Regions from separate parts of the Micromonospora sp. WMMD961 genome, predicted to be linked through region 1. Evidence: riboswitches for the same ligand, from Rfam matches in the RefSeq annotation. Region 1 holds a riboswitch; each other region holds the start of a gene.

Region 1 (9,472 bases):
GGATCATCGAGTTCTCCGGGATCAACGAGCGCGGCGACTTCGCGAGCCTGCCGATGCGGACGTACTCCTCCGGCATGGCGGCCCGGCTACGGTTCTCCATTGCCGCTGCCAAGAAGCACGACGTGCTGCTCATCGACGAGGCGCTCGCCACCGGCGACAAGGGCTTCCGCAAGCGCAGCGAGCAGCGGGTGCGGGAGTTGCGCGAGGGCGCGGGCACGGTGTTCCTGGTCAGCCACCAGCTCTCCTCCGTACGCGACACCTGCGAGCGGACGATCTGGCTGGAATCGGGCGTCCTGCGGATGGACGGCCCCACCGACGAGGTCGTCCGCGCCTACGAGGCGTACGCGAACAGCAAGTAGCACCTTCGGCATCGACACGACGCCACGGACCGCGTCGCCCGCGTTGGGGCGGCGCGGTCCGCGCGTTAAGGTTCATCCCGTCGCCGCTCGGGCGGAACCTTCCGTTTACGCATCCCTGAGAGTGAGGATCCGGCAATGACGCAGGACCAGACCACTGGCCCGGACGCCGAAGCGGAGACCCCGACGCCGTGGCGGCCCTCGCGGACGGTGGCCGTGGTTCTGGCCGGCGGCACCGGCACGCGGCTGGGCCTCGGCATCCCGAAGCAGCTGCTGAAGATCGCCGGCAAGCCGATCATCGAGCACACCCTGGCGGTCTTCGAGGCGGCACCGGAGATCGACGAGATCATCGTGCTGATGGCGTCCGGTCACGTCGACGACGCCCAGCAGATCGTCGAGAAGGCCGGCCTGCGCAAGGTCACCAAGGTGATCGAGGGTGGTGACACCCGCAACGCCACCACCCGGATCGCGCTGGACGCGGTCGGCCCGGCGGACTGCAACATCCTCTTCCACGACGCGGTGCGCCCGTTGCTCAGCGGACGGATCGTGCGTGAGTGCGTCAACGCGCTCTGGACCTACGACGCCGTGGACGTGGCCATCCCGTCCGCGGACACGATCATCCAGGTGGACGACAACGACTGCATCACCGACATCCCGGTGCGGTCCCGGCTGCGCCGGGGGCAGACCCCGCAGGCGTTCCGTTCCCCCACCATCCGCGAGGCGTACCGCATCGCCGAGGGTGACCCGAACTTCGCCGCCACCGACGACTGCGGCGTGGTGCTGCGCTACCTGCCCGGCACCCCGATCAAGGTGATCGACGGTTCGGACGAGAACATCAAGGTCACCCACCCGGTCGACGTGCACCTGGCCGACAAGCTCTTCCAGCTCGCGGCGGCGCAGGCACCCCGGCTGACCGACCACCGCAGCTACAGCGAGGAGCTGACCGGCCGCACCATCGTGGTGTTCGGCGGCAGCTACGGCATCGGCCACGAGCTGACCGAGCTGGCCCGTCGATTCGGCGCCCAGGTCTTCCCGTTCAGCCGTTCCAGCACCGGCACCCACGTGGAGCGGGCCGAGGACGTCGAGGCCGCGCTGACGACCGCGTTCGAGGCCACCGGTCGGATCGACCACGTGGTGGTCACCGCCGGGATCCTGGAGCGGGGCGAACTCGCCGAGATGGACGAGGAGACCATGGACCGGGTGCTCCAGGTCAACTTCGTCGGCCCGGTGACCATCGCCCGCCAGGCGCTGCCCTATCTGCAGCAGACCAAGGGTCAGTTGCTGCTCTACACCTCCAGCTCCTACACCCGGGGGCGGGCCCGCTACGCGCTCTACTCGGCCACCAAGGCCGCCCTGGTCAACCTCACCCAGGCGCTCGCCGACGAGTGGGCCGACGTCGGCGTACGCGTCAACTGCATCAACCCGGAGCGGACCGCCACCCCGATGCGGACGCGGGCCTTCGGCGAGGAGCCGGAGCACACGCTGCTCGCCGCGGAGGCCGTCGCCCAGTCGTCCCTGGACGTGCTGATCTCCGACCTGACCGGCCAGGTGATCGACGTACGCCGGGCGCCCGGGGACGGGGCCACGCCGAGCGTGCCGGCGCAGGCCGGGCCGGGTCAGGTCGAGACGCCGGCCGACGTGGCGTCGGCCAACTGACGCCCACGGCTGCGGAACCACGAACGGAGCGACATGCGCGGCGACCTGGTCCGAAAGCTGGCTGCCCGCTGCCTGAGCACCGGGTTGGCCGTGCTGGCCTTCGTCGTGCTGGCGCTCACCGACGGCACCGGCTGGGGCCTGGCGTTGGCCGTCGCGGCCGTGGTCGCCTCGGCCGTCGAGCAGCGCATCCGGCCCGGTGCTGACCTCGTCGCGGAGACGACGCTGATCGCCGCCGCGGTCCTGGTGGGTTACTGGCGTCGGCTGGACGACGGTGTCGACCTGGCGCTGGTCGCCACCGCACTGGTCCTGCTGGGGCTGGTGCTGCTGGTGGGGCCGCTGCGTACCGCCGGCAATCTGGAGATGCGGACGGCGAACCTGCCGGTTCGCGCCTGGACGCCGTTGGTCGCCGACCAGCTCGGCACCGCGCTACTCGGGCTGCTCGCCGTGGTGGCCCTCGCCGCCGCGCTGACAGTGCCTGCCGTGGTGCCACTGGTCGCCAGTCTGCTGGTCGGTGCGGGCGCCGGGACGGTCGCCCTGGACCTGGCTCGGCGGCGGTTCCGGCCGGGCGTCGGCGGTGGGGCGGTGGGCCGCGCGCTGCGTCGGCACCAGCCGGAGTTCGTGCTCTACTTCTCCGCCCCGCCCGGCTCGGAATACCAGGTCACCATGTGGCTGCCGTACCTGCAACGGATCGGCCGGCCCTTCCTGGTCGTGCTCCGCGAGCCGGAGTTCCTGGCACCGATCGCGGCGGCCACCGACGCTCCGGTGGTCTACTGCCCCACCCTGCGGGCCATGGACGAGGCCCTGGTGCCGAGCATTCGGGCGGCGTTCTACGTCAACCACGGGGCGAAGAACAGCCACTGCATCCGCTTCACCCAGCTCACCCACGTGCAGTTGCACCACGGCGACAGCGACAAGGCGCCGAGCGCCAACCCGGTGTCCGGGATCTTCGACCGGATCTTCGTGGCCGGCCCGGCCGCGATCGACAGGTACGCCCGCGCCGGGGTGCAGATCCCCGCGGAGAAGTTCGTGGTGGTGGGTCGCCCGCAGGTCGAGTCGATCCAGGTACGCCCGGAGCCCGCCCGGGGCCTGGCCCACCCCACGGTGCTCTACACCCCCACCTGGACCGGGCACCACGCCGACGCCGACTACTGCTCGCTGCCGGTGGCCGAGCAGTTGCTGCGCCGGCTGCTGGAGCGCGGTGCGACGGTGATCCTGCGGGCTCACCCGTACACCGCGCAGAACCCGGCGTCGGCGCGCCAGTTGGGCCGGCTGACCGAGGTGCTGGCCGCCGACCGGGCCCGCACCGGCCGGCAGCACGTGTTCGGTGCGGCGGCCCGGGAGCTGAGCCTCACCGAGTGCGTCAACGCCTCCGACGCGCTGGTCTCCGACGTGTCCGGGGTGATCTCGGACTACCTCTACTCCGGCAAGCCGTACGCGGTCACCGACATGGGTGACGCGGGTGACCGGTTCGTGCAGCGGTTCCCGCTGGCCGGTTCGGGTTACGTGCTGCGCCGGGACATGTCCAACGTGGACGGTGTGCTGACGGACCTGCTGGACACCGACCCGCTGGCCGAGGCGCGCTGGGCCACCCGCCGCCGCTACCTGGGCGACTTCCCGGCCGAGTCGTACGCCGAGGCATTCCTCACCGCCGCGCGCCGGGAGCTGACGGCGACGGACGAGCTGGCCGCGCCCACACCGGTGTAGCTCCTCAGCGGTACGGGTCGAGCAGCGCCAGCACCGCCGCCGGGTCCTCCACGTGGGCGTTGTGGCCGAGACCGGGCAGCGTGGTGACCGGTACGCCGTACTCCTTGAGCTGTTCGTCGGTGACCATCGGGTCGTGCTCCCCGCGCGCCAGCACGACCGGCACGTCGGTCGCCGCGAGAAGCGCGGCCAGGTCGGGCTCACCGACGGCGAACGCGGTCGGGTCCATGGCGAGGCGCCACCGGCCGTCGACCTGACGCAGGCCGGCGTCCACCACCGGGTGGTCCGGCGGGACCAGGCCGGCCAGGCCGGACACCCGCAGGTAGCGGCGGGCCGCCTCGGCTCGGGTGGCGAACCAGCTGACCGGGCGGGTGGCGAGGTCGGCGGCGCGGGTCAGCTCGTCGGGTGACCAGACGGCCTTGATGCCCAGCCCGACCACCGCGTCCACCGGCGTGCCGGCGGCGCGGGCGGCCAGCGCGAGGCCGACCACACCGCCCAGCGAGTGCCCGAGCACGACCAGCCGGTCACTGGCCGCCAGGCCGCGCGCTATCCGGTCGGCGAACCCCGCGAAGGTGTACGACGGCAGCGGCCCCGCCCAGCCGTGGCCGGCGAGGTCCGGTGCCAGCCACCGCCCCGTCCAGCGCTGCTCCAGCAACGGTGCCCACGGCAACCAGACGTCCCCGGTCGTACCCATCCCGTGCAGGAGCAGCAGGACCGGCCCGCGACCGGCTTGACCACCCGATTCATCCACCACGGCCGCAGTCTCCCACGGTTCACGGCCCGGTACGAGAGTCGTCATCCCCGCAACTCCCGGCGAGACACCGACGGCACCGACGAAGACGCCGCGGGCGCCGGCCCCTTGTGGGGGACGGCGCCCGCGGCGATCCAGCGTGCCCGGGTCAGGCGGAGTAGCCCCGGCTGGCGATCCAGTTGGCCAGGTCGATGGTGGTGATCCAGTACGACGGGTCGGCCGCGTTCGCCGAGTCGGCGATCCGGACGGTGCGGCCGTTGTCCTTGTAACCCACGACGGCGATGTAGTGCCCGCCGCCGTAGGAGTGCCAACCGCCGTCGGTGTCGGTGGCGTCGCCGACGACGTTGGCGACCACGCCACGGCCGTCGGTGATGGCCTTGACGACATCGGCCTGGAGTCGGTCCATCTGGGCCGGGCTGGGCGCGCCGGCGAACATCCGGGTCCGGTACGGGGAGCCCTTCACCTCGGCGTTGAGCACCCGGGTGGTGTCCTCGGCCGAGTTGGTGCCCATCTCGGTGGTGCCCAGTTCGGCGCCGAGTTCCTCCTGGGTGCGGTCGATACCGGCGGCGCTGAGCGCGTTACGGGTGGCCGCCGGACCGCAGTTGTAGTACGTGTTCTGCGCCTCGTAGTCGTAGTCGAGCACCTTGGTCGCGGGTGGCTTCGGCGGCGTCGGCTTGCGGGTCAGGTCCGGGTTGGCCTTGGCCTTGGCCACCGGCGCGGCGGCGCTGGTGGCCGGGGCGGCGGTGGTCGGCGCGGCGCTGGCCGACGGGGACGCCTCGCGCAGTTCGCTGCGGGAGGCGGCGACGTCGCTGCGCATCTCGGCGACCGTGGTCGCGGTGCGCTGGTTTGCGGGTGCGTCGTCGGCGGTGGTGAGCAGGGCGCCGGTGGTGGTGGCGATCGCGAGGGCCGCGGCGGAGGCGGCGACGATCTGGTACGGGCGCTCGGTGGCGAAACGGCGGAGCTGACGCTGCAGGGTGTGCTTCACGGGGTCCTCCACGGATCGGGGGGAGAGCGGCACACCGGCGACCGGACCGGCATCCGGGCAGGCGCCAGCGCGCGGACCGTGGTCCGCGGATGGTGAACCGCTCAGGGGAACGCCCGGCGCGGCCGGGCGGTCAGGCGATGACCCGGGGGGTCAGCTCACCGTCACTGGACGAATGAGCGGGGGCACCGCTGCGCCGTGGAGGCGAGGGAACAACCGAGGGGTGGAAAGGTGCTGCACGAGGATGGAACTCCTTCCGACACCGCCTACCGGGTTAGCTGACGGATTCGGGCGGGAAGATCGCCCTACCGCGGGCCGTGGCTCGCGGATTCACCCCGGACTTACTAGTGGGTCCCCGGTTCGTTCATCACGATTGAGCGGGTCGGCGCGGCGTCGCCTCTTGCGATCGGTTACCGCACCGGACGGGACGACACTACTGGTCACTCCACGCCCTGCCAAGCCAGGTTCACCTGCGTAAACCTAAATCGGGGCGGCAATTTCTGCGCGTATTGCCGATGACGTGACTCGATGGGACAAGCGGATGCGGCGACGCCTGTGGGCGATAACCGGACAGGCCGCCGAGAACGCGACCAGAATCACCGGAAGAATCGCGCCGATCGCGCCGGACGCCCGATTCCCCGTCAGCGTGAGCCGGCTCACGTCACGGATCGGGCTCAACTCACCCGGGCCGGGCGCCACCGTGCCACGACAGCCGGTCGGAACGCACCGGTCACCGATCGCCGGGCGGATAGCGGGTTCGGTCGCAGCCGGGCCGCCGCCGCGTAGGCCTCGGTGGCGAGGACGCACGCTGAGTCGGCAGCCAGTTCCGCGTCCCGCCAGGCAGCCCGCTCCCGGGCCGCCGCGGTCTCGTAGTCGGCCAGCCTCGCGTCCCGGATCGCCCGGCTGAGCAGCACCTCCTGCTCGACCGGGTGCCGCCGGGGGTCCCAGCCGCGCCGGTGCGCGAACACGTCGCCGAGCTGCGTCATGGTCAGGTCGCCCCGCCAGTACGCCGCCATCGCCGCCCGGTGCAGATAACGCTCCCGGGCGGCGTACTCGGCCGGGGTTCGGGGCGTGTACGGGGTGGGCAGCGCCCCGGCACCGGCGAAGCGACGGGCGGCGGTGTCCGCCTCCTCGTAACCGCCCCAGGCCCGCTCCATCTCCTCCTGAGCGGTCAGCCAGGCAGCGCGTCGCCGCTGCGCGGTCCTGGCCGCGCCGGTTGCGGCGACCGCCACCTCCTCGGCGTACCGACGCCGGTCGACGGCCTCCGCGGCGGCCACCTCCCGGGCGGTGGGGGCGGCCGGGCGCGGATCGTCCGAGGGCCGGTCCCGTTCGGGGCGGGCCACCAACAGGGCGAGCACGCCCAGGGCGAGCAGGAACAGGGTGGACCAGATGGCGGCGGCCTGCGGCACCTCGGTCACGAACTGGTAGAAGACAGCGGTCTCCATGGTCGGCACCTCGGGGAGAGAGCAGTGCGATGGGAAGTCGCGCCGGCCACCGGGCCACGGCGGAGCACGGGCCGGTGGGGCGCGGAGTTGGTGGGTCGACAGGCGCGGCGGCGGGACGCTCGTCCCGAGCGACTCAGGCCCGGGTGGCGCCCGGGGTGACTCAGGCCCGGGTGGCGCCCAGGTGACTCGGCGCCCGGGTGGCGCCCAGGCGACTCAGCGCCCGGGTGGCGCCCGGGGTGCCCGGCCGCTCGGGCCGTGGACGAGGGGCAGCCGGTCGGACCCGGCCGTGCGCACCGGCAACGACCCGCTCGCGACGCCGGCCTCGGGGGGCGCGGGTTGCGCGGCGACCGACCACGCCGCGGAGGCCTCCTCGACCGGCCCCTCGGTCGCCCCCTGCGCCTCGTGCACGGCCTCCTGCGCGCAGGTGCACGGGCAGCTTGCCGGAAGTGCGCCGAGGGCGAACGGAGGTGGCACGGCGGCCGAGGCCGGGCCCGCGCCGAGCGCCAGGGCCGCGACGACGGCGAGGCTGGTCAGCACCCGCGTCGCCCAGCGCGCCACCCACCACAACGGACAGGTGAACGCGACCGGGAGCACGACCCCACGCTACCGTCGTGCCGACCTCCGCGCACCGATCACGGGCGTGTCGCCGCACGCCGCGCCGAACCCCCACTGAGCAGGGTGGACGGTGTCAGCGCGAGTCGACGTACGTTGATCGACCGCTGGTCTGCCCGCTCTCGCCGGCCGCGTCGGTCCGCGCGCCGACGGCGTCGGGTTCGGCCGCGCGTTGTCGGGGGACAGCCGTCGGACGGGCCGGGCGGCGCGGTGCGAGCCGACGCATCATCGGCGTCTCGACGAAGCGGTGCAGCAGCCCGGCGAGGACCAGGTTCACCACCAGGAAGCCGAGCACCACGACCGGGCCGCGCCAGCCCGTGAAGCCGGTCCCCCAGTCACCACTCCAGCGCAGCACGCTGGTCATCACCAGCACGTGGACCAGGTAGAAGGCGAAGGAGACCTCGCCGAGCCAGATCAGCGGCCGGGACCGCCACGGCGACCGCTTGTCCCGTACGTCGGCGTCCGCGGCGGCGGTGATCACCAACAGGTACGCGACCGCGAGCAGCGTGGTCCACAACTCCGCGGGGATCCACTGCGCGGCTGCCACCCAGGTACCCACGAAGATCACGCTGGCGACGGTCAGCCCCGGGCCGCGCCAGAGGCCCCGGCGCATCAGCTCGGCCGCCACCGCACCCAACCAGAACTCCAGCGACCGTACGGGCGGGAAGATCTGGGTGAACCACCACCGGCTCACCTCCGGCACCAACTGCTGGGCGGGCCAGAGCGCGAGGATCAGCAGCGGCAGCGCGACGATCAGCACCCACAGCAGCTTCGGACGGGCCTTGCGCAGCAGCGGCAGCGCCAACGGCAGGCACAGGTAGAAGAAGAACTCGCAGGAGAGCGACCAGCTCACCGTGTTGACGCTGTAGAACCAGCCCATCCGGGGGTCCCAAGCCTGCAACAGCAGCAGGTTCTCCAGCGCGACCGTCGGCAGGACCGGGTCGGCGAACCACCAGGCGACCAGCAGCGCGGCTCCCCACAGCACCAGGTGGTTCGGGTAGATCTTGGCAACTCGACGCCGCCAGAAGGTGCGCCGGGAGTCGCTGACCCGGGCCGACCAGACCAGCACGAACCCGCTGAGGATGAAGAAGAACTGCACCCCGGACAGGCCGAGGGTGAACAGCGCGTCGACCACCGCCTTGTAGTCCGGCTCGGCGATGATCCGCATGGTGCCGGCGTGGAAGCCGAAGACCAGCAACGCGGCGATCCACCGCAGCCCGGTCAGCGAGGGCAGCCGGGCGGGCGCGGCGGGCCGGGCGGTCGACACCGCAGCGGCGCTGGTCATGCCGGGATCCCGAAGTTCGGCAGGGTCACCAGCACGTCCGTATCCTCCTCGGCGCGGCGTCGGACGGCGCGACGGCGACGCCCGCGACGGCCCGGCAGGGCCGCACCGAGGCACCCTACCGGGTCACTCCCGGGTGAACCGGACGCGTCCCGCCCGCCGACGGCGCCCCGGGCCGCCGGACTGGTGAACTGCGGGCCGGCCGCCGTTAACCTTCCGCTGGGCGGGAGTTCAGGGACTCCACCATCGGCGGTCACGTCAGGTTCCGGGTTCGGCCACCCGGACCGTCAAAGGTGGCGGGCGTGGTCAATGAGCCGACGCACGCACCGCTGCTGAGCATCGTCGTGCCCGTGTACGGCGTCGAGGCGTACCTGTACCAGTGCCTGGAGTCGATTCGGGCCGACATCCCGGCGGGCGAGTCGGACACGGTCGAGATGATCGCCGTCGACGACGCCTCCCCGGACGGCTGCGGCGACATGCTGCGCTCCTACGCCGCCGGCCGCGACGGTGTCCGCGTCGTGCACCTGAGCAGCAACGTGGGTCTGGGCCTGGCCCGCAACGCCGGGCTCGACGTGGCCACCGGCCGGTACGTCTGGTTCGTCGACAGCGACGACTGGTTGCCGCCGGGCACGATCGCGGCGGTGCTGGACCGGCTGCGTCAGCACCAGCCCGACGTGCTGATGCTGG
Region 2 (9,472 bases), 3.2 Mb from region 1:
CCCAGCGCCTTGTCGAGGGCGTGCGCCAGCGCCTCCGGAGCCCGGGAGGCAGCCATCAGCGCCCGGAGCCGGTCCTCGCCGAGTTGGATGTCGCCGGCCACGCCGACAGTGGCCCGGAACAGACCACGGGCCGGCACGTACATGAAGCGTTCACCGTCGGCGCCGGGACTCGGCTCCTCGGTGACCTCGAAACGGATCATGGGCCACTGCCGTAGGGCAGCAGCCAGCTCGGCGCCCGTCCCCGGACGACCGGTCCACCCGCACTCGGCCCGGCGTGCGCCGGGGTCGACGGGCTGAGCCGTCCACTGCAGGTTGACCGGCGCGGCTAGGACGCGCGCGATCGCCCACTCGACGTGCGAGCACACGGCGAGCGGGGTCGAGTGGACGTATACGACGCCACGCGTTGGCACGGTGACCTCCCGGAGAGCGAGGTGCGTCTTCCCCTACGACCTCGACCACCCAGGTGGCTCGTGCAACACATGATGACTGGTGTGACGCGTGGTGCGCCAGGGAATCGGAAAAAACGCCGGGCGGAATAGCCGGACGGGTGGCTGCCGTTGCCTCTCAGGACACCGCGACGACCAGCATGATGTCGTGGTCCTGTACAGTTCCACCGGCGGCTTATGCCGCGTTACACCTACGCGAGCCGAGTCCACGTTCGGCCCGCACACAGCCCCCGGACGTTCAGTCCTCCCGTACGTCTTGCAAGGAGTACCTCCGTGGCGAGCAACACCTCTAAGACCGCGCGCGCGTCAGTCCGGGCCGGCCAGGCTGGCCAGGGTGGCGCCCTCAGCGTGCTGGGCGAGTTCAAGTACCTCATCCCGCTCAACGGCGGCAAGCACGCCTACGTGCGGAACCTGACCAACGGCAAGACCGCGCACCTGCGCACCGACTCGGACGCCTTCGTCGAGGAGATCCGCGTGCTGGCCGCCGCCGGCCACGCCGCCAAGATCCGGGCGGAGATCAACAACCTGGCTGCCGCCCACCCGGGTGACGGCTGGGAGGCCACCGAGAAGCGCCTCGTCGCGGCCGGTGTCTTCGAGGGCTGAGCCCTCCCCCACCGCATCATCTGAAACCGCCCGCCGGGACTCCCCGGCGGGCGGTTTCGCGTGCGCGAGCATCTGCCTCGTCGATCATGGAGTTATGGTGACCGGTTTGTAGTTATCCAGTCCGGTTTGTTACCCACCACAACTCCATGATCGACCGGGGCGGGGGGCGGGGGCGGGGGCGGCGGGGGCGGGGGCGGTTCTCGGGCCGGGCTGGTCAGCCGGGGTCGAGGAGGGCTACCTCGCCGGTGGCCAGGTTGTAGAGGCCGCCGACAATCGCCACCCGGCCGGTGGCCACCGGCCCGGCCAGCAGGTCGTCGGCGCGCAGCGCGCGGACCGTGCCGCGGACGTGCTGGCGAATGGCCAGCGGGTGCACCGCCGGGTCGTCGATCCCGACCTCGGTCACCGCCGGGGCGATCTCGTCCACCAGGTACGCCAGCGACCCCCCGGGCCGTTCCCCGGCGCGCAGCGCGTCCACCGCGGCACCCACCGCACCGCACCGCTCGTGGCCGAGGACCATCACCAGCGGTACGCCCAGCTGCCCGACCACGTACTCGATGGAGCCGCACACCGCCCGGTCGAGCACGTGCCCTCCGGTACGGATCACGCAGATCGCCCCGAACGTCTGGTCGAAGATCGCCTCCAGCGGCACCCGCGAGTCGATGCAGCCGAGCACCACCGCGTACGGCTGCTGGTCACCGGAGGCGGCGGCTGCGGCCGTGACGTCGTGCCCGTGGATCGGCTGGCCGCTGACGAACCGCCGGTTCCCGGCGAGCAGGTCGGCCAGCGCGGCGCGGGGCGTGCCGCCGGCCTGCCGTCCCTGACCCGGCGTCCCACCCATGGGTGCTCCCGACGACCCCATGTCGTTCAGCTTGGCCTTCCTCGGACGAGCAGGGGCGAGGTCGGGAATGTTCGACCGGGCGCGATTGGCGTGGTGTCATGGCGGGTAGCCGTTGTTACCGCCGGGTATCCCGGTGCTGGTGGTGCGGGGGCGGCCCTGGGGAGGTGGCGATGCCGGAACGGTTCGAGGTTGCCATGCCGGACGGCGTACGGCTCAACGTCGAGGTGACGGGGCCGACGGACGCCCAGGTGACGGCTGTCCTGCTGCACGGTTGGACGCTGGATGGGCGCGCCTGGCACCGGCAGGTCGACGCGCTCACCGCCGCGCCGGTCGACGGGGCGGTGCGGGTGGTCGCCTACGACGCGCGGGGGCACGGCCGCTCCAGCTGCATGGCGCTGCCCACGGCCACCCTGGCCCAGCTCGGCGACGACCTGGCCACGCTGATCGACACGGTGGCGCCGACCGGGCCGGTGCTCCTGGTCGGGCACTCGATGGGCGGCATGACGATCATGGAGTACGCCCACCGCCATCCCACGCACTTCGCCGCCCGTACGGCCGGGCTGGTCTTCGTCTCGACCACCGCCGAGGGGCACGCGCACACCGTCTACGGGCTGTCGCCGCGGATCGCCCGGCTGATCCGGCTGGCCGAGACCACCGGTGCCGGCGTGTTGGCCCGGTGCGGTTCGTGGCGGGCGCCCCGGGCGCTGCTGAACGCGCTGCGACCGAGCATCCGCTGGATGCTCTTCGGGGACCGCTGCGAGTCGTCCGACCTCCGCCTGGTGACCTCGGCGGTGGCCCGTGCCTCGCTGCGCTCGATCGGCGGGTTCCGCGCCTCCATCGGCGCCCAGCACCGCCTGGACACGCTCGCCGCGCTGGCCCATCTGCCGGCCGCCGCGCTGGTCGGCGACCGGGACCGGCTGACGCCACCGCCGTGCGCCGAGTCGATCGCGGCGGCTCTCCCGGCCACCGAGCTGACCGTCTGCCCCGGTGCCGGGCACATGCTGATGATGGAGCGCCCGGACGAGGTCAACGCCGCGCTCACCGCCGTCCTGCGTCGGGTGCTCGGCGAAACGCCGTCCCGCGGCCTCGGCGCGACTCCCGCCGCGAGCGGTGCCTGACCACGTTCCCGCACCTCGGGCGCGGCGGGTCGGGCGCGGGGCCGTACCCTTCTGCGGTTGGCTTGCGCGGTTCCCGCCGCCTGCCGGCGACAGTCGAAGGAGCGTGCGTTGACCGACCAGACCGGCCTGGAGCAGGAGATCGCCGTCGAGCAACGCCACCTCGACCGGGTGTACGCGCGGTTGGCCGAGCTGCGGCAGTCGGCGGTCCGCGCCGAGCGCGACGGCTACCGGATGGCCCGGGTGGGCACGCACGGCGCGTTGGTCGAGCGCGACGCGATGGTGTTCCACGCGGCGCAGCGGCGGCACACCCTGGACGCCGAGCACGAGGGGCTGGTCTTCGGCCGGCTGGACCTGCGCGACCGTCAGGTGCTGCACGTCGGGCGGCTCGGCATCCGGGACGAGGACGCCCGCACGCTGGTCGTCGACTGGCGGGCGCCGGCCGCCGCCGCCTTCTACCAGGCCACCCCGGCGCAGCCGCTGGACGTGGTGCGTCGCCGTACGATCCAGTCCCGCGCCGAACGGGTCACCCGGATCGAGGACGACCTGCTGGACCCGGGCGCCGCCCCGGAGGGGATGACTGTCGTCGGTGACGGCGCCCTGCTGGCCACCCTGTCCAAGGCCACCGGCCGGGGCATGCGGGACATCGTGGCGACCATCCAGCGGGAGCAGGACGAGGCGATCCGCTCGCCCGGCTCCGGGGTGACGATCGTCGCGGGCGGCCCCGGCACCGGCAAGACAGCTGTCGCGCTGCACAGGGCCGCGTTCCTGCTCTACTCCGACCGCAGCCGGTACGCGGGCGGCGGCATCCTGGTGGTGGGCCCGTCGTCGGTCTTCGTGGAGTACATCGGCTCGGTGCTGCCGTCGCTCGGTGAGGACACCGCGACCCTGCACTCGCTGGGCACCCTCTTCCCGGGGATGACCGCCACCCGCCCCGATCCGCCGGAGGTGGCGGCGGTGAAGGGTTCACTGCGGATGCGTCGGGTGCTGGAGCGGGCGGCCCGGGACGCGGTGCCGGGTGGCCCGGCTGAGCTGCGCCTGCTCTACCGGGGCACGCTGCTGCGGCTGGACCGGACGACGCTGGACCGGATCCGGGACCGCGCGCTGCACCGGGGCGCCCGACGCAACGAGGTGCGCCGGGCCGGTTTCGACGGGGTGTTCGCCGCGCTCTGGGCGCAGGCCCGTGAGGTGGGCATCACCCGACTGCCGGAGCAGCGGGCCTTCGAGGCGGAGATCGCCGAGCGGTCGGAGTTCCGGGAATTCCTCAAGGCCTGGTGGCCTCGTCTGCACCCTCGGCACGTGCTCGGCTGGCTGACCCAGCCGGACCGGCTGCGTCGCTACGCCGGGGGCATCCTCTCCAACGCGGAGATCCGGATGCTCACCGCCGCGTACCGGGACCTCGACTCGACCGGGCTGACCATCGCCGACATCGCGCTGCTGGACGAGTTGGACGCGCTGCTCGGCAAGCCCGCGCAGCCGGCCCGGGCCCGTCGCGACCCGTTCCAGCTGGCTGGCGGCGTTCGGGAGCTGAGCACCGCGGCCGACCGGCAGCGGGCCGCCCGGGCCGCGGCCCGGGAGCGTCCGGAGGACTACCGGGACTACGCCCACGTGGTGGTCGACGAGGCACAGGACGTCTCACCGATGCAGTGGCGGATGATCGGTCGCCGTGGTCGGCTGGCTTCGTGGACCGTGGTGGGTGACCCGGCGCAGACCGCGTGGACCGGCGACCCGGACGAACTGGACCGCGCTCGGGACCAGGCACTGGGCCGGCGCAAGCGGCACGATTTCACGCTCACCACCAACTACCGCAACTCCTCGGAGATCTTCGCGGTGGCGGCGGCGGAGATCCGGCGGCTCTACCCGGACCTGCCGCTGCCGACCGCCGTCCGCTCCACCGGGATCGATCCGGTCGAGCTGGTGGTGCCCCCGACGGGGTTGGCGACCGCGACCGTGCAGGCCGCCACCGAGCTGCTGGCCGAGGTGGAGGGCACGGTCGGCGTGATCACGCCGGTGCCGCGTCGGGACGAGGTGGCCGGTTGGCTCGACGCGCTCGACGCGCCGAGGTTGCAGGTGGTCACCAGCCTGGAGGCCAAGGGCATGGAGTACGACGGAGTCGTGCTGGTCGCCCCGAGCGAGATCCGGGCGGATCCGGGTGCCGGGGTACGCACCCTGTACGTGGCGCTGTCCCGGGCCACCCAGCGCCTCACCACCATCGACCCGACCGGCTGACCTGTCCGGGTGCCGTCGGGGGGAGACGCCACCCAAACACTTGCACACATTGCGATGCGAACATACATTGGACCGGACCCGGGATGGCGGCGGAAGGTAATTCACGTGGGCGCAGGTCATGACCACCACCACGGGTCCGTCGCCAATGCCGCACACCAGCACCGGGGTCGACTCTGGGCGGCATTCGGACTGCTCGCCACCCTGATGGTGGTCGAGGCGGTGACCGCCCTGCACACCGGATCGCTCGCCCTGCTCTCCGACGCCGGGCACATGTTCACCGACGTGCTCGGCATCGGGATGGCACTCGCCGCGATCACCGCGACCCGGCGGGCCACCGGCGACCCGCAGCGCACCTTCGGGCTCTACCGACTCGAGGTGCTCGCCGCGCTGGCCAACGCCGTCCTGCTCTCCGGCGTCGCGGTCTACGTGGTGATCGAGGCGATCCGCCGCTTCGGCAACCCGCACGAGGTCATCACCGGCCCGATGCTCGCGGTGGCCGTGCTCGGCCTGCTCGCGAACGTCGTCGCCTTCGCCCTGCTCCGCTCCGCCGCACGGGAGAGCATCAACATCCAGGGCGCCTACCTGGAGGTGCTCGGCGACCTGCTCGGCTCGGTCGGCGTGATCGGCGCGGCGCTGCTCATCACCGTCACCGACTGGTGGTGGGCCGACCCGCTGGTCGCCGTCGCCATCGGCGTGTTCATCCTGCCGCGCACCTGGCGGCTGGCCCGGGCAGCCATCCGCATCCTGGTGCAGGCCGCACCGGAACACCTCCAGGTGACCGCCGTGCACGACCGGCTGGCCGCGGTCCCCGGCGTGGTCGAGGTGCACGACCTGCACGTCTGGACGCTCACCTCGGGCATGGACGTGGCCTCCGCACACCTGACCATGGAGCCCGGCGCGGAGGTCGGCGCGGTGCTCACCGCCGCGCGCACCGCCCTGCACGACGACTTCCGGATCGAGCACGCGACCCTGCAGATCGAGCCGGGCGCCGCTTCCGGGGCGTGCGGCTCCACTGAGTGGTGACGGCGGCTCCCCGTCACGACGCACGCACCGTCCGTCACATTCGCTGCAGCCGCCCCACCGGTACCGGTAGGCTCGGTCCCGGCCGCCACCAGGCGGCGCCTCCCGGCGCCGGTGGTGGTCGTCGCCTAATCGCCCGCACGGGCGAACCGGGGAACCATGTTCCTGGGGTGCATCCGCGTCAGCGGTAGGGATCTTCCGTCCCGAACCCGTCAGCTAACCCGGTCGGCGGCTGACGGAAGGACTGCACAGTGGCACCAGCACGACCACCTGCCGCCCGACTGGCGGCCCTGATCGTCGCGATGTTCGCCCTCGGCGTCGCGCTCCCGGCCGGCACCGCCTCGGCCGCTCCCCCGGCCGGCCAACGGGCCGCCGCACCCGACTCCGACGAAGAGGGCGGCACTCCGGCGCTTCGCGCCCAACTCGAGGCCGCCAGCAAGGGCTACCTGGACGCGAAGCGCGCCCTGGACGCCTCCGTGCAGCGGCAGCAGCAGCTCACCACCCAACTGAAGACCCTTGAGGTGGAGCTCGACCAGCGCAGCGGCAAGGTCGGCGAGATCGCCGGCGTCGCGTACCGCACCGGCCGACTCAGCGCGATCTCGGCGCTGCTCAACAGCGACAGCCCGGAAGGCTTCATGGATCGGGCCGCCGCCCTGGACGCGGTGGCCGCCAACGAGGACCGGGTGCTGCGCGACCTCCTCGCCAGCAAGGAGCAGGCCAACCGCACCCGGGTCGCCCTGGACGGTGAGATCAACGAACAACGCAAGCAGGTCGCGGTGATGGCCAAGCGCAAGGAGCAGGCCGAACGGGCCCTGACCGTCGCCACCGCCCCGAAGCCGCAGACCACCGCCGACACCGACTCCAACCGGGGCACCTCCACCAGCAACGCGAAGGCCGCACCGCGCAACTCCGACGGCTCCTGGCCGAAGGAGTCGTGCAGCGTCGACGACCCGACGCCGGCCAGCGGCTGCATCACACCGCGTACCCTGCACGCCCTCAACCAGGCCAAGGCCGCCGGCTTCACCCGGTACGTCTCCTGCCACCGCAACGGAGGCTCCGGTGAACACCCGAAGGGCCGAGCCTGCGACTTCGCCGCGCAGAAGAGCGGCTTCGGCGGGAACGCCACCGGCGGCGACAAGACGTACGGCAACAACCTGGCCGCGTACTTCATCCGCAACGCCGACCGGCTCGCCGTGCTGTACGTGATCTGGTACCGACAGATCTGGCTACCCAGCAGCGGGTGGAAGTCGTACAGCGGCGCTAACGGCACCCCGTCCACCGACCACACCAACCACGTACACCTGTCGGTCTACTGACCACCCGTGGCCGGCGCCCCGGTCGCGGGGCACCGGCCACGGCTACGTCGCCGGGCGTACACCTGATGTCGTCGGTGGTCGGACGACCCGGCCGAGGTCGGCGGGCAGCATCGCGGTATGCCTCGGATCCCACCCACGGCCCGCAAGGCGCTGCTCACCCTGCATCTGGTCACCTCGCTGGGCTGGCTCGGCGCCGACCTGGTGCTGCTCACCCTCGGCATCGCCGTGCAGCGGGGTGGCGACCCGGCCGTCTTCTACCCGGTCGGCGCGGTGGTCGGCACCGTCCTGTTCGCGCCGTTGAGTGTCCTGGTCTGGCTGATCGGTGTCGCCAGCGCGCTGCTCACACCGTGGGGCCTGCTGCGTTACCGGTGGGTGTTGGTCAAGCTCGTGCTCACCACCGTGATGGTCGGACTGGTGCTGTTCCTGCTCACCCCGAACCTGCGACACGCCGCAGCACTGGGCGCCGCCCTGCCCGACCGGGATCGCGCCGACCTGGTCATCGCGCCGGCGGTGTCGACCAGCCTCATGATCATCGCGACGGCGCTGTCCACCTACAAGCCGTGGGGCCGACGGCAGGTCACCCGGACGACGACCGCGAGCAGCGCCCGCAACTCGGCGCCCAGGGTGCCCTGACCGCGCCATGATCGCGCTGCAACCATGATGTAGTGGTCTCCTCACGCTCCGAGGCCACTACATCCATGATGAAGCGTGACCTTGGGATCTTGTGCGGACCCGCGCGCTCGGCACGGACCCGGGCGCTCGGCACGGACCCGGGCGCTCGACACGGACCCGCGCGCTCGGCACGGGTGGGTCAGGCGGCGGGCGGGGGGTTGTCGGCGCGGTCGAGGGCCGCGCCCAGCCGGGTGGCCAGGGCGAGGTGGGCGGCTCGGGCCTGGCGAAACGCGTAGCGGAACAGCGGCGTCGGCGCGGTCAGAGTGATCTCCACGTCGATCCGGACCAGGCCGTCCGGCTCGGCGCGCAGCCGGGTGTGGTTGCGTACCGTGGTGGCCGGCCACTGGCGGGCCACCATGACGATCTCGTCGGCCTCGCTGATCAGCACGTCCGCGTGGTAGGTGGTCCGGAGGCGCAGCGGCCCGGCCGCCAACCGGTCGTTGATCGTGTAGCTGGCCTGGGCGCCGGGACGGGGTGGCACCCGGCGGACCCGGACGATGAGCGGGTGCAGCTCGCCCTGCCGGGTCAGGTCGCTGAGCAGCGCCGCCGCCTCGGCGGGTGAGCACCGGGCCTGGACGGTGTAGCTGAAGGTATCGCTGCTGAGCACACCGTCTCCCGCCGCCGTTGGTCGCCCGATCGTCCCGTACCGATGTCTGGCTGGCAACGCCTCCGGGGGCGGACCCGGCGCGATCGGACACCACGTCACCGGCTGTCGCATTAGGGTCGTTCAAGAAGAAAACCCCCAACCGCGTCGGAGGCGGACACCATGGACGGCGACGATCCGGCGGGCGGCCACGTGATGGTCTTCGCGCCCACTCCACAGCTGACGGTGACTGTGGACCAGCCCAACGAACACCCCGAGCTGCACCTGCACCCCGGCGGGCAGGGCGTCTGGCAGGCCCGGATGGTGATCTCCCTCGGTGTCGACGTGGTGCTCTGCGCCGCCCTCGGCGGTGAGATCGGCCAGGTGTTGGAGCCGCTCCTGGTCAGCGAGGGCGTCGACCTGAAGGTGGTGGTCCGTGACTCCGGCAGCGGCGGGTACGTGCACGACCGCCGGGGCGGATCCCGGCAGGAGATCGCCGACGTACCCGGGCAGCCGTTGAGCCGACACGAACTCGACGAGCTGTACAACCTCGCCCTCGGGGAGGGCCTGCGGGCGGCGGTGAGCATCCTCAGCGGACCGAACGCGCCGTGGCTCGTCCCCGCCGACCTGTACCGGCGTTTCGCTGCGGA
Region 3 (9,472 bases), 980 kb from region 1:
TCGTCGGCGCCCAGGCTCAGCCCTTCCACGCTGGCCTCGTCGCCGGCGCGGGCGGACAACACCAACACGGGCAGCGCCCGGGTCACCGGGTCGGCGCGGAGCCGGCGCAGCAGGTCGAAACCGTCCAGCACCGGCATCATCACGTCGGTGAGGACCAGGTCGGGCCGTTCGCGGCGGACCTCGTCGAGGGCCTGCCGGCCGTCGGTGACGGCGCGTACCCGCCAGCCCTGCCCGCTGAGGAGCCGGCTGAGGTAGGCCCGCATGTCGGTGTTGTCGTCGGCGACGAGGATTCGTGCGCCGGCCAGCTCGTCCACGTACGGCCCGGAGGCGTGCTCGGGCTCGATCGGACTGTCGCTCGCCTCGGCGAGCCAACCGGCCGCCTCCTCGGCGGCGGCACGCGCCGCGTCACCCCGCCGGTCCACCGGCGGTCCGGTCACCGTGCTACGGCGTGTCACCGACCAGGGCAGCACCACGGTGAACGTGCTGCCGACGCCCACCTGGCTGGTCACCCGGACCTCGCCACCCTCCAACCGGGCCAACTCGTGCACCAGGGCCAGGCCGATGCCCGTGCCCTCGTGACTGCGCGAGCGCGTGCCCCGCACCCGGTGGAAGCGTTCGAAGAGTTTCGGCAGGTCCTGCTCGCCGATGCCGATGCCGGTGTCCGCGACGGTGAGACGTACCTCGTCGTCGTCGGCGTCCAGGCTGACCCGGATCCGGCCGATGAACGTGTACTTCAGGGCGTTGGACAGCAGGTTGGTGACGATGCGCTCCCAGTTGACCGGGTCGATCGTGACCGGCTGTGGCAGCGGCGGGCAGACCACCTCCAGGGTCAGCCCGGCCCGCTCGACGGCGGCCCGGAACACGCCGGCGAGTTCCGCGGTGAGCGCGGACAGGTCGACCATCCGGGCATCGCTGCGAGCGCGACCGGCTTCCAGGCTGGAGAAGGTGAGCAGGCTGTTGACAAGCGTCAGCAGCCGGGTGGCGTTGCGCCACGCGGTCTCCACCCGCTCGCGCTGCACGGGTGCCAGGGGTGCGGTGGCGTCGGTGAGGGCGTCGGCCAGTGGGCCGAGCATGAGGGTCAACGGGGTGCGGAACTCGTGGCTGACGTTGGCGAAGAAGTCGGTCTTCACCCGATCCAGCTCGGCCAGCGCCTCGGTCCGGCGCCGCTCCTCCTCGTACTCCTGCGCGTTGCGCAGTGCCAGGGACGTCTGCTGCGCAAGGAGTTGGTGGAAGGACCGGTACGCCTCGTCGAGCCTTCGGCTGGGGCTGACCCCGGCCAGCAGGACACCCAGCGGCTGGTCCTCGTCGCCGGAGGGCAGCGGCAGCGCCAGAGCGGTGTGGGCCGGGTCGTCCCACGCGCCGGCGGGCAGTGGCATCCGGTCGGCGACGTCGGACACCTGGACCGGACGACCCTCGGCGGCGTCCGGCAGCCCCCAGGCGCGGGCGACCGAGCCCGGGTCGAGCAGGTCGACGGTGTCCGGCAGCGCGCCCTGGTCGCCGCCGGTGTGGGCGAGCCGCCGCAGGGACGCCCCGTCGCGTAGGTAGATGGCGGCGAACGGAACGTCCAGCGGGTGACCGCCCATCGCGTCGATCAGCCGTGCGCCGGTCGCGTCCACGCCGACGGCGCGACCATCACCGAGAACGGACAGGTCGCGCAACAACCGCAGCCGACGTTCGTCGACCACCTGCTCGGTGACCTCGCTGCACACGGTGAACACGCCGACGGTGCGGCCGTCGTCGTCGCGGGCCGGGGCGTGCGAGACGCTGAAGTACGCCTCCTCGCGGTAGCCGGCTCGTTCCAGCAGTAGCTGGAGGGCGGGGACCCAACTGGCCACCCCGGTGGTCATGGCCTGCTGGATCAGCGGGGCGAGCACGTCCCAGCCCTCGGCCAGGGTCACCCGCACATCGTCGCCGAGCGCGGCGGGGTGCTTGTCACCGATCAGGGTGGAATACGCGTCGTTGTAGAGCTGGGAGAACTCCTCGCCCCAGAGCAGCAGCATGGGGTACCGGGAGGACAGGACCAGCCGGACCGCGGCGCGCAGGCTCTGCGGCCATCCGTCGACCGAGCCGAGCGGCGTGCGGGCCCAGTCCAGCGCCGCCATCAGCCGACCGGTGTCGCCGCCGCCGCTGAACAGGTCAATGCTGGGTCGTGTCACGCTCGACCCGGCCCCATCGCAAGCCCCCGTTCCGGGCCCGACGACCCCTGCTGGCATTACCTACCCATCCTGGCACCTCTACTCATCTGTGCCGACGCCGGTACCCACCGTCGAACCGGCGGCGGTACAGGACGAACGACCGATGCCCAATGCGTCGGTATCTGTAGGTGTCTCGGGCATCTGACCCTCGGCTCACCGGCACCGAGGACCCGTCGCGGCAGACCAGCTTCGTGACCGACGACGTGGCGTTGCGGGCGGGCTGACCGCGTACCGACGAGGACGGGCCGCCGCCGGTCGAACCGGCGGCGGCCCGTCCTGCCGACGCGGCGTCGTGGGTCAGGGAAGCTGCGGGTAGAGCGTGGCCACGCCGCCGGCCAGCCCGGCCTGCACCTGCCGGCTGGTCTGGTCGGTGACGATCTCGTACGCGTCGGCTTCGATGCCGTCCACCCCGAGTCGGGCGATCACCGCCGGGTCGGACTTCGGGCTGGTCACCGTCGCGGCCATGTCGGTGTCCATGTAGCCGACGTGCAGGCTGGCGACCCGGACGCCCCGCTCGGCGAGCTGGACGCGCAGCGCGTTGGTCATCGCCCACTCGGCGGACTTGGCGGCGCCGTAGGCCCCGTGCTTCGGGAAGTTGATCCAGGACAGCGCGGAGAGCACGTTGAGGATCGTCCCGCCACCGTTGCCGGCGATGATCGGAGCGAACGCCCGGACCATCGACAGGGTGCCGAGGTAGTGGGTCTCCAGCTCCTGCCGGACGAGGCCCAGGTCGCCGTCGAGGAGATCGGTGCCGGTGTCGATGCCGGCGTTGTTGACCAGCAGGGTCACGTCCCCGGCCAGCTCGGCGGCGGCGGCCACCGAGGTCGGGTCGGTGATGTCCAGGCGCACCGGCGTCACGCCGGGCAGGTCCACGCTGTCCGGGTTGCGGGCACCGGCGTAGACGGTGGCGCCGCGGGCGAGGAGTTCGGCGGCCAGGTGGCGGCCGAAGCCACGGTTGGCGCCGGTGACGAGGGCGGTGCTTCCAGAGATCTTCATGGCGGTCACGCTATCCCACCTGACTTCTGTTAACCAAAGTCAGCTAGGTCACAGCGGCACCCCCCTCAATCGGGAATGCGACCCGGATGCGGCAGCACCCCGGCCGGTGACTGCTCGTATCCTTTCCGCGAAACCCCGCACGAGCCGAGATGGGAGACGGTGTGAGCAACCAGGCCGAAACGTTGGAGTTCCAGGCCGAGGCGCGTCAGCTCCTCCAGTTGGTGGTCCACTCGATCTATTCGAACAAGGACGTCTTCCTGCGGGAGCTCATCTCGAACGCGTCCGACGCACTGGACAAGTTGCGACTGGCCACGCTCGTCGACAAGGACCTCGTCGCCGACACCGACGACCTGCACGTGACGCTCGAGGTCGACAAGGAGGCCCGCACCCTCAGCGTGCGCGACAACGGCATCGGGATGACCCGCGACGAGGTCGTCCAGTTGATCGGCACCATCGCCAAGTCGGGCACCGCCGAGCTGCTGCGCCAACTGCGCGAATCCGCCGACGCCCGCGCCTCACAGGACCTGATCGGTCAGTTCGGCGTCGGCTTCTACGCGGCGTTCATGGTCGCCGACCGGGTCACCCTGCTGACCCGCAAGGCCGGCGAGACCGGCGGCACCCGCTGGGAGTCCACCGGCGAGGGCACGTACTCGATCGAGGCGGTGGACGAGGCACCGCAGGGCACCACGGTGACCCTGCACCTCAAGCCGGCCGACACCGAGGACAACCTGCACGACTACACCGCCGAGTGGACCGTCCGCGACATCGTCAAGCGCTACTCCGACTTCATCGCCTGGCCGATCCGGATGACCGTCGAGCGCCCCGGCGCCGACGGCGAGGCGGCCACCAGCGAGGTGCAGACGCTCAACTCGATGAAGGCGCTCTGGGCGCGGCCCCGTGACGAGGTCGACGCCGCCGAGTACAACGAGTTCTACAAGCACGTCAGCCACGACTGGGCCGACCCGCTCGAGGTCGTGCACATGAAGGGCGAGGGCACCTTCGAGTACGAGGCGCTGCTCTTCCTGCCCAGCCACGCCCCGCTGGACCTGTTCTCCCCACAGGGCCGCCGAGGCGTCCAGCTCTACGTCAAGCGCGTCTTCATCATGGACGACTGCGAGGCGCTCGTCCCGACCTACCTGCGCTTCGTCAAGGGCGTGGTCGACGCGCACGACCTGTCGCTGAACATCTCCCGGGAGATCCTCCAGCAGGACCGGCAGATCCAGATCGTCCGCCGCCGGCTGGTCAAGAAGATCCTCGCCACGGTCAAGGACCTCAAGGCCAACCACGCCGAGCGCTACCGCACCTTCTGGACCGAGTTCGGCGCGGTGGTCAAGGAAGGGCTGATCGACGACACCGACAACCGCGACACCCTGCTGGACATCCTGTCGGTGGCCTCCACCCACGACGCGACCGAGCCGACCGACCTGGCCGGCTACGTGGCACGGATGAAGGACGGGCAGAGCGACATCTGGTACGCCACCGGCGAGTCCCGGGCCGCCATCGAGAACTCTCCGCACCTGGAGGCGTTCCGGGCCAAGGGCCACGAGGTGCTGCTGCTGACCGACCAGGTCGACGAGGTGTGGGTCGAGCGGGTCGGCGCGTACGACGGCCGGCCGCTGCGGTCGATCGCCAAGGGCGAGATCGACCTGGACACCGACGAGGAGAAGAAGCAGGCAGAGGCCGAGCGCGAGCAGCAGCGACAGGAGTTCGCGACCCTGCTCGACTGGCTGGGTACCACCCTGAGCGACAGCGTCCGGGAGGTCCGGCTGTCGTCCCGACTGACCACCTCACCGGCCTGCGTCGTCGGCGACGCCCACGACCTCACTCCGACCCTGGAGAAGATGTACCGGGCGATGGGGCACGAGGTGCCTCCGACCAAGCGGATCCTGGAGATCAACCCCGGTCACCCGCTGGTCTCCGGGCTGCGCAAGGCCCACGAGCAGGGCAGCGACACCGCCGCCCTGACCGAGACCGCCGAGCTGCTCTACGGCCTGGCGGTGCTCGCCGAGGGCGGTGAGCTGACCGACCCGGCCCGCTTCACCCGGACGCTCGCCGACCGGCTGGCGCGCACTCTGTAGACGGTCGACCCTCCGGCCGGCGGGCCGCCCTACCAGGGGCCCGCCGGCCGATCCGGCGTCCGGCGTCGAGTTTCCGATCGCCAACGGACACGTCGATTTTCTGGCGAGCGACACGTCGATCCGCTGCGCCGCCCCGTGGTCATGTTCCTTCACGACGCCTGATCCGAAACGGTCCACTGTGATCCCTGCACAGTGTCCGACCAGCCGCAACCGCTGCGGGCGGCGCCCCGCGTACCCCGGTGAAGAACTTCACAGGGGTTGGGCGATCGTCACCGACCGTGCCTAACGTCGGTCGGGTTCGCCACTGCGGACACCACGGCCGGCAACGCCTAATCCTGCCCCCGGCCGTCGGAACCCAGTCACCCGGGCAGGAGCGGGGGACCCACGTTCCTCGGTGCACGTCACCTCGGGGTGAAGCCGCCACCGCGCGGCCGGGCTCCTCGGCCCGAACCCGACAGCTCACCTCGCCGGCGTGGAGGAAGCTCACATGACGTCTGTCTACACGCCCCGTCATCGACGGGTCACCACCCGCCGTCTCGCCGTCGGCACCCTGGCCGTCGGCGCGGTCACCGGCGCCGTCGCCCTCTTCGGCCCGACCGCCCCGGCGCAGGCCGCGGTCAACTGGGACGCGATCGCCCAGTGCGAGTCCGGCGGAAACTGGAAGATCAATACCGGCAACGGCTACTACGGCGGTCTGCAGTTCTCGCAGAGCACCTGGGCCGCTTACGGCGGCAAGAAGTACGCCGCCCGCGCCGACCTGGCCAGCCGCGGCGAGCAGATCGCCATCGCCGAGAAGGTGCTCGACGGGCAGGGCATCGGCGCGTGGCCGACCTGCGGCAAGAAGGGCGGCTCGTCGGGCGGCTCGGCCACGAAGTCGACCAAGCCCGCCACGAAGTCGTCGACGAAGTCCACCGGGAAGCCCACCGAGCGGTCGTCGCGCGGCGAGCAGCCGGCGACCCGTAGCCACGAACGCACCGCGCCGCCGGCAGGCGGCCAGACGTACCTGGTCAAGCCGGGCGACACGCTCTCGGAGATCGCCGACGCGCACCAGGTGTCCGGCGGCTGGCAGGCGCTGTACCAGCACAACCGGCAGCTGATCGGGACCGACCCCGGTCTGATCTTCCCGGGGCAGAAGCTCAGCCTCTGACCGTCCGCACACGAACGCTCGGCCGGGTCACCGGCCGAGCGTTCGTGTGTACGGTGCTGGTCAGCCCGGGTGGTCGGGCCGGCTTCGGGTCACGCCGCCGAGGCGGACGCCTTCGGCGCTCGACGCGACGCCACCGGGCCGGCATTGCGACCCCAGCGAGAGGCCGCCACCTGGTCGGTCCCGCCGTCGATCGTCAACTCGACGGCGTCAGAGGCACCGCGGGACAGGCGCAGTGAGTGCTCGGCGCCCTGGCGGGCGGCGCACGGCCAGGCCTGCCCGGCGCACTGCAGGTTGCGGCAGTGGTCCTCGTCGTCCGGCTCGTGGGCGCTCAGCACGTCGACCGCCAACTGCCAGAGCAGCGGGTCGGTCACGTCGTGCGGGCGCTCGGCGCTACGGCTCACTCGGTTGCTGGTGTCGTCGGACATGCTGGTCCCCCTTGTCAGGCTGTACCCCTCAAGGGTCACCCGTCAGTCGCTGGCTAAACCGCCGACCTGCTGTGATGTGTCTCCGGTCGCAACCCCTCGCGTGGACACCGCACGCAGATCGGTCAATCCGGCAGCAGTGGCATCTCGACGCCCGGCTCCCGGCCGAGCAGCACCGCGCGGGTGAGCGCCGTCGAGCCGAACCGGTCGCGGACCGCGTCCACCGCGGCGTCCAGCTCCGCGCCCGGGTCGCGGTGGAACGGCAGCTCCGGCTGCACTGGACTGTCGTCCAGATTGCCCACCGAGACACCGATCAGCGTGACACCACGACTGTCGATCTCGGGCTGGGCCGACCGCAGCAAGGCGCGCGCGGCGGCGAGCAGCGGAGTCGTGTCCGCGGTCGCCTTGCCGATGGTGTGCGAGCGGGTCGCCCGGCTGTAGTCGCCGAAGCGCAGCCGCAGTACCACAGTGCGTCCGGACCGCCCGGCCGCCCGCATCCGGCGGGTGACCCGGTCGACCAGACCGGCGAGGATGGCGTCCAGTTCCGCCGGTGCATGCGGGGTACGGCTCAACGCGTGTTGAGCGCCCATCGAGCCGCGTCGCCGACCGACCTGCACCGCGCGCGGGTCACGGTTGTGCGCCAGGGCGTGCAGGTGCCGCCCGGCGCCGGACCCGAGCAGCGACACCAACGCGGCCTCGCCGAGCCGCGCCACCTCGCCGACGGTACGAATCCGATGCTCCCGCAGCTTCGCGGAGGTGACCGGGCCGACGCCCCACAGCCGCTCGACCGGCAGCGGGTGCAGGAACGCCACCTCGGCGTCCGGTGCGACCACCAGCAGCCCGTCCGGTTTGGCCACCCCGCTGGCCACCTTCGCCAGGAACTTCGTGCGGGCCACACCCACCGTGATCGGTAGGTGGACCCGTTCACGAACCTCCCGACGCAGCCGCGCGGCGATGTCAGCCGGTGGCCCGACCAGCCGACGCAGGCCGCCCACGTCCAGGAACGCCTCGTCGATGGAGAGCCCCTCGACCAGTGGCGTGGTCTGCCGGAAGATCTCGAAGACCGCTCGGCTCGCCGCCGTGTACGCCGCCATCCGGGGCGGCACCACGATCGCGTCCGGACACAGCCGGCGCGCCTGCTGGCCGCCCATCGCGCTGCGGACGCCCCGCGCCTTCGCCTCGTAGCTGGCGGCGAGGACCACGCCTCCGCCGACGATGACCGGCCGGCCGCGCAGCCGCGGGTCATCGCGCTGCTCGACCGACGCGTAGAAGGCGTCCAGGTCGGCGTGCAGGATGCTGGCGCCGGGCGACACGTACACATGTTCGCATGGCACCCGGCGGGCACGGCAGTGAGCTGGGCGAACGGCCGCTCAGTCGAGGCAGAACTCGTTGCCCTCCGGGTCGGCCATGACCAGGTGACCGGCGCCCAGCGGGGGAGCGGGCTCGTGGCGACTGAGTCGGGTGGCGCCGTACGAGGCGAGCCGCTCGGCCTCCTTCTCCAGGGCCGCCATCCGCTCGTCGCCCTCGAGCCCGGGTGCGGCCCGCACGTCGAGGTGTACGCGATTCTTGACCTGCTTGGTCTCGGGGACCCGTTGGAAGAACAGGCGTGGTCGCGACCCCTCGGGGTCCACCACCGCCGACGCGTCGTTGCGGTTCTCCGGCGGCACCCCCATCGCGTCGAGCGCCTGCTCCCACGACTCGAAGTTCCCGGGTGGGCCCTGCACCTGGTAGCCGAGAGCCTCGGCCCAGAACGCCGCCAACCCCGCAGGGTCGGCGCAGTCGACGGTGATCTGCACGTCGCGGGCCATGTCAGTTTCCCATCTCGTGATCTCGGTCGGTCATGGGCCAAGCCTCTCCCAGATAGCGGACAGAAACGTTCCGCATTTCGTGCAACGATCGGCGGGTGACCGTCGAGGCGACGACCGAACGGGTGCTGCGGTTGCTGGCGTTGCTCCAGCGGCGGCCATCCTGGACGGCCGCAGACCTCGCCGCCGAGCTGGGTGTCACCGACCGCTGCGTGCGTCGCGACGTGCAGCGACTACGCACGCTCGGCTATCCCGTGCACGCGGTGCCGGGGGTCGGCGGTGGCTACCAGCTCGGTGCGGGCAGCCGGCTGCCGCCGTTGCTCCTCGACGACGAGGAGGCGATCGCGACGGCGGTCTCGCTGCGCCTCGCCTCGGGCGGCACGATCGCGGGGGCGGGTGAGGCGGCCCTGCGGGCCCTCGCGAAGCTCGACCAGGTCATGCCGGCGCGGCTGCGTGCCGAGGTGCGGGCGGTGCACGGCGCCACCGCGACGCTCGTGGGCCCGGTGACCGAGATCGACGCGGAGTTGCTGGTGACACTGGCTCGGGCCTGCCGCGATGCCGTGCGGGTGCGATTCGCCTACGAGGCTCGCACCGGTGGGCAACACGAGCGGACGGTCGAGCCGATCCGGATGGTCACGACCGGTCGTCGCTGGTATCTGATGGCCTGGGACGTCGACCGCGACGACTGGCGGACGTTTCGCCTGGACCGAATGGGTGCCGCGGTCGCGACGACCTGGCGCTTCCGGGCGCGCGAGCACCCGGACCCGGTCGCCTTCGTGCAGCGGGCCGTGACCGAGGCGTCGTACCGGTATCTCGCCCGGGTACGGGT

The links. A riboswitch is a leader RNA that binds a small molecule or an ion and turns the genes downstream of it on or off. The one in region 1 is predicted to bind cyclic di-AMP.
Region 2: another riboswitch for cyclic di-AMP. It lies ahead of O7614_RS25660 (hypothetical protein); the one in region 1 lies ahead of O7614_RS11695 (C39 family peptidase).
Region 3: another riboswitch for cyclic di-AMP. It lies ahead of O7614_RS15590 (transglycosylase family protein); the one in region 1 lies ahead of O7614_RS11695 (C39 family peptidase).

The regions. Positions count from the first base shown of each region.
Region 1 is NZ_JARUBJ010000002.1:2,468,544-2,478,015, reverse strand. Features, by position in the region: gene O7614_RS11715 (ABC transporter ATP-binding protein) at 1-359, shown strand, start outside; gene O7614_RS11710 (bifunctional cytidylyltransferase/SDR family oxidoreductase) at 495-2,012, shown strand; gene O7614_RS11705 (CDP-glycerol glycerophosphotransferase family protein) at 2,046-3,716, shown strand; gene O7614_RS11700 (alpha/beta hydrolase) at 3,721-4,467, opposite strand; gene O7614_RS11695 (C39 family peptidase) at 4,613-5,461, opposite strand; cyclic di-AMP (ydaO/yuaA leader) riboswitch at 5,695-5,836, opposite strand; gene O7614_RS11690 (hypothetical protein) at 6,121-6,891, opposite strand; gene O7614_RS11685 (hypothetical protein) at 7,105-7,485, opposite strand; gene O7614_RS11680 (acyltransferase) at 7,580-8,788, opposite strand; gene O7614_RS11675 (glycosyltransferase) at 9,088-9,472, shown strand, end outside.
Region 2 is NZ_JARUBJ010000002.1:5,678,151-5,687,622, forward strand. Features, by position in the region: gene O7614_RS25630 (DUF3145 domain-containing protein) at 1-410, opposite strand, end outside; gene O7614_RS25635 (hypothetical protein) at 720-1,049, shown strand; gene O7614_RS25640 (carbonic anhydrase) at 1,264-1,887, opposite strand; gene O7614_RS25645 (alpha/beta hydrolase) at 2,058-3,005, shown strand; gene O7614_RS25650 (AAA family ATPase) at 3,114-5,231, shown strand; gene O7614_RS25655 (cation diffusion facilitator family transporter) at 5,337-6,254, shown strand; cyclic di-AMP (ydaO/yuaA leader) riboswitch at 6,367-6,498, shown strand; gene O7614_RS25660 (hypothetical protein) at 6,554-7,567, shown strand; gene O7614_RS25665 (hypothetical protein) at 7,685-8,200, shown strand; gene O7614_RS25670 (SRPBCC family protein) at 8,379-8,846, opposite strand; gene O7614_RS25675 (PfkB family carbohydrate kinase) at 9,006-9,472, shown strand, end outside.
Region 3 is NZ_JARUBJ010000002.1:3,449,994-3,459,465, forward strand. Features, by position in the region: gene O7614_RS15575 (ATP-binding protein) at 1-2,156, opposite strand, end outside; gene O7614_RS15580 (SDR family oxidoreductase) at 2,493-3,191, opposite strand; gene htpG (molecular chaperone HtpG) at 3,341-5,269, shown strand; cyclic di-AMP (ydaO/yuaA leader) riboswitch at 5,586-5,757, shown strand; gene O7614_RS15590 (transglycosylase family protein) at 5,757-6,416, shown strand; gene O7614_RS15595 (hypothetical protein) at 6,506-6,841, opposite strand; gene dinB (DNA polymerase IV) at 6,964-8,151, opposite strand; gene O7614_RS15605 (VOC family protein) at 8,209-8,646, opposite strand; gene O7614_RS15610 (YafY family protein) at 8,742-9,472, shown strand, end outside.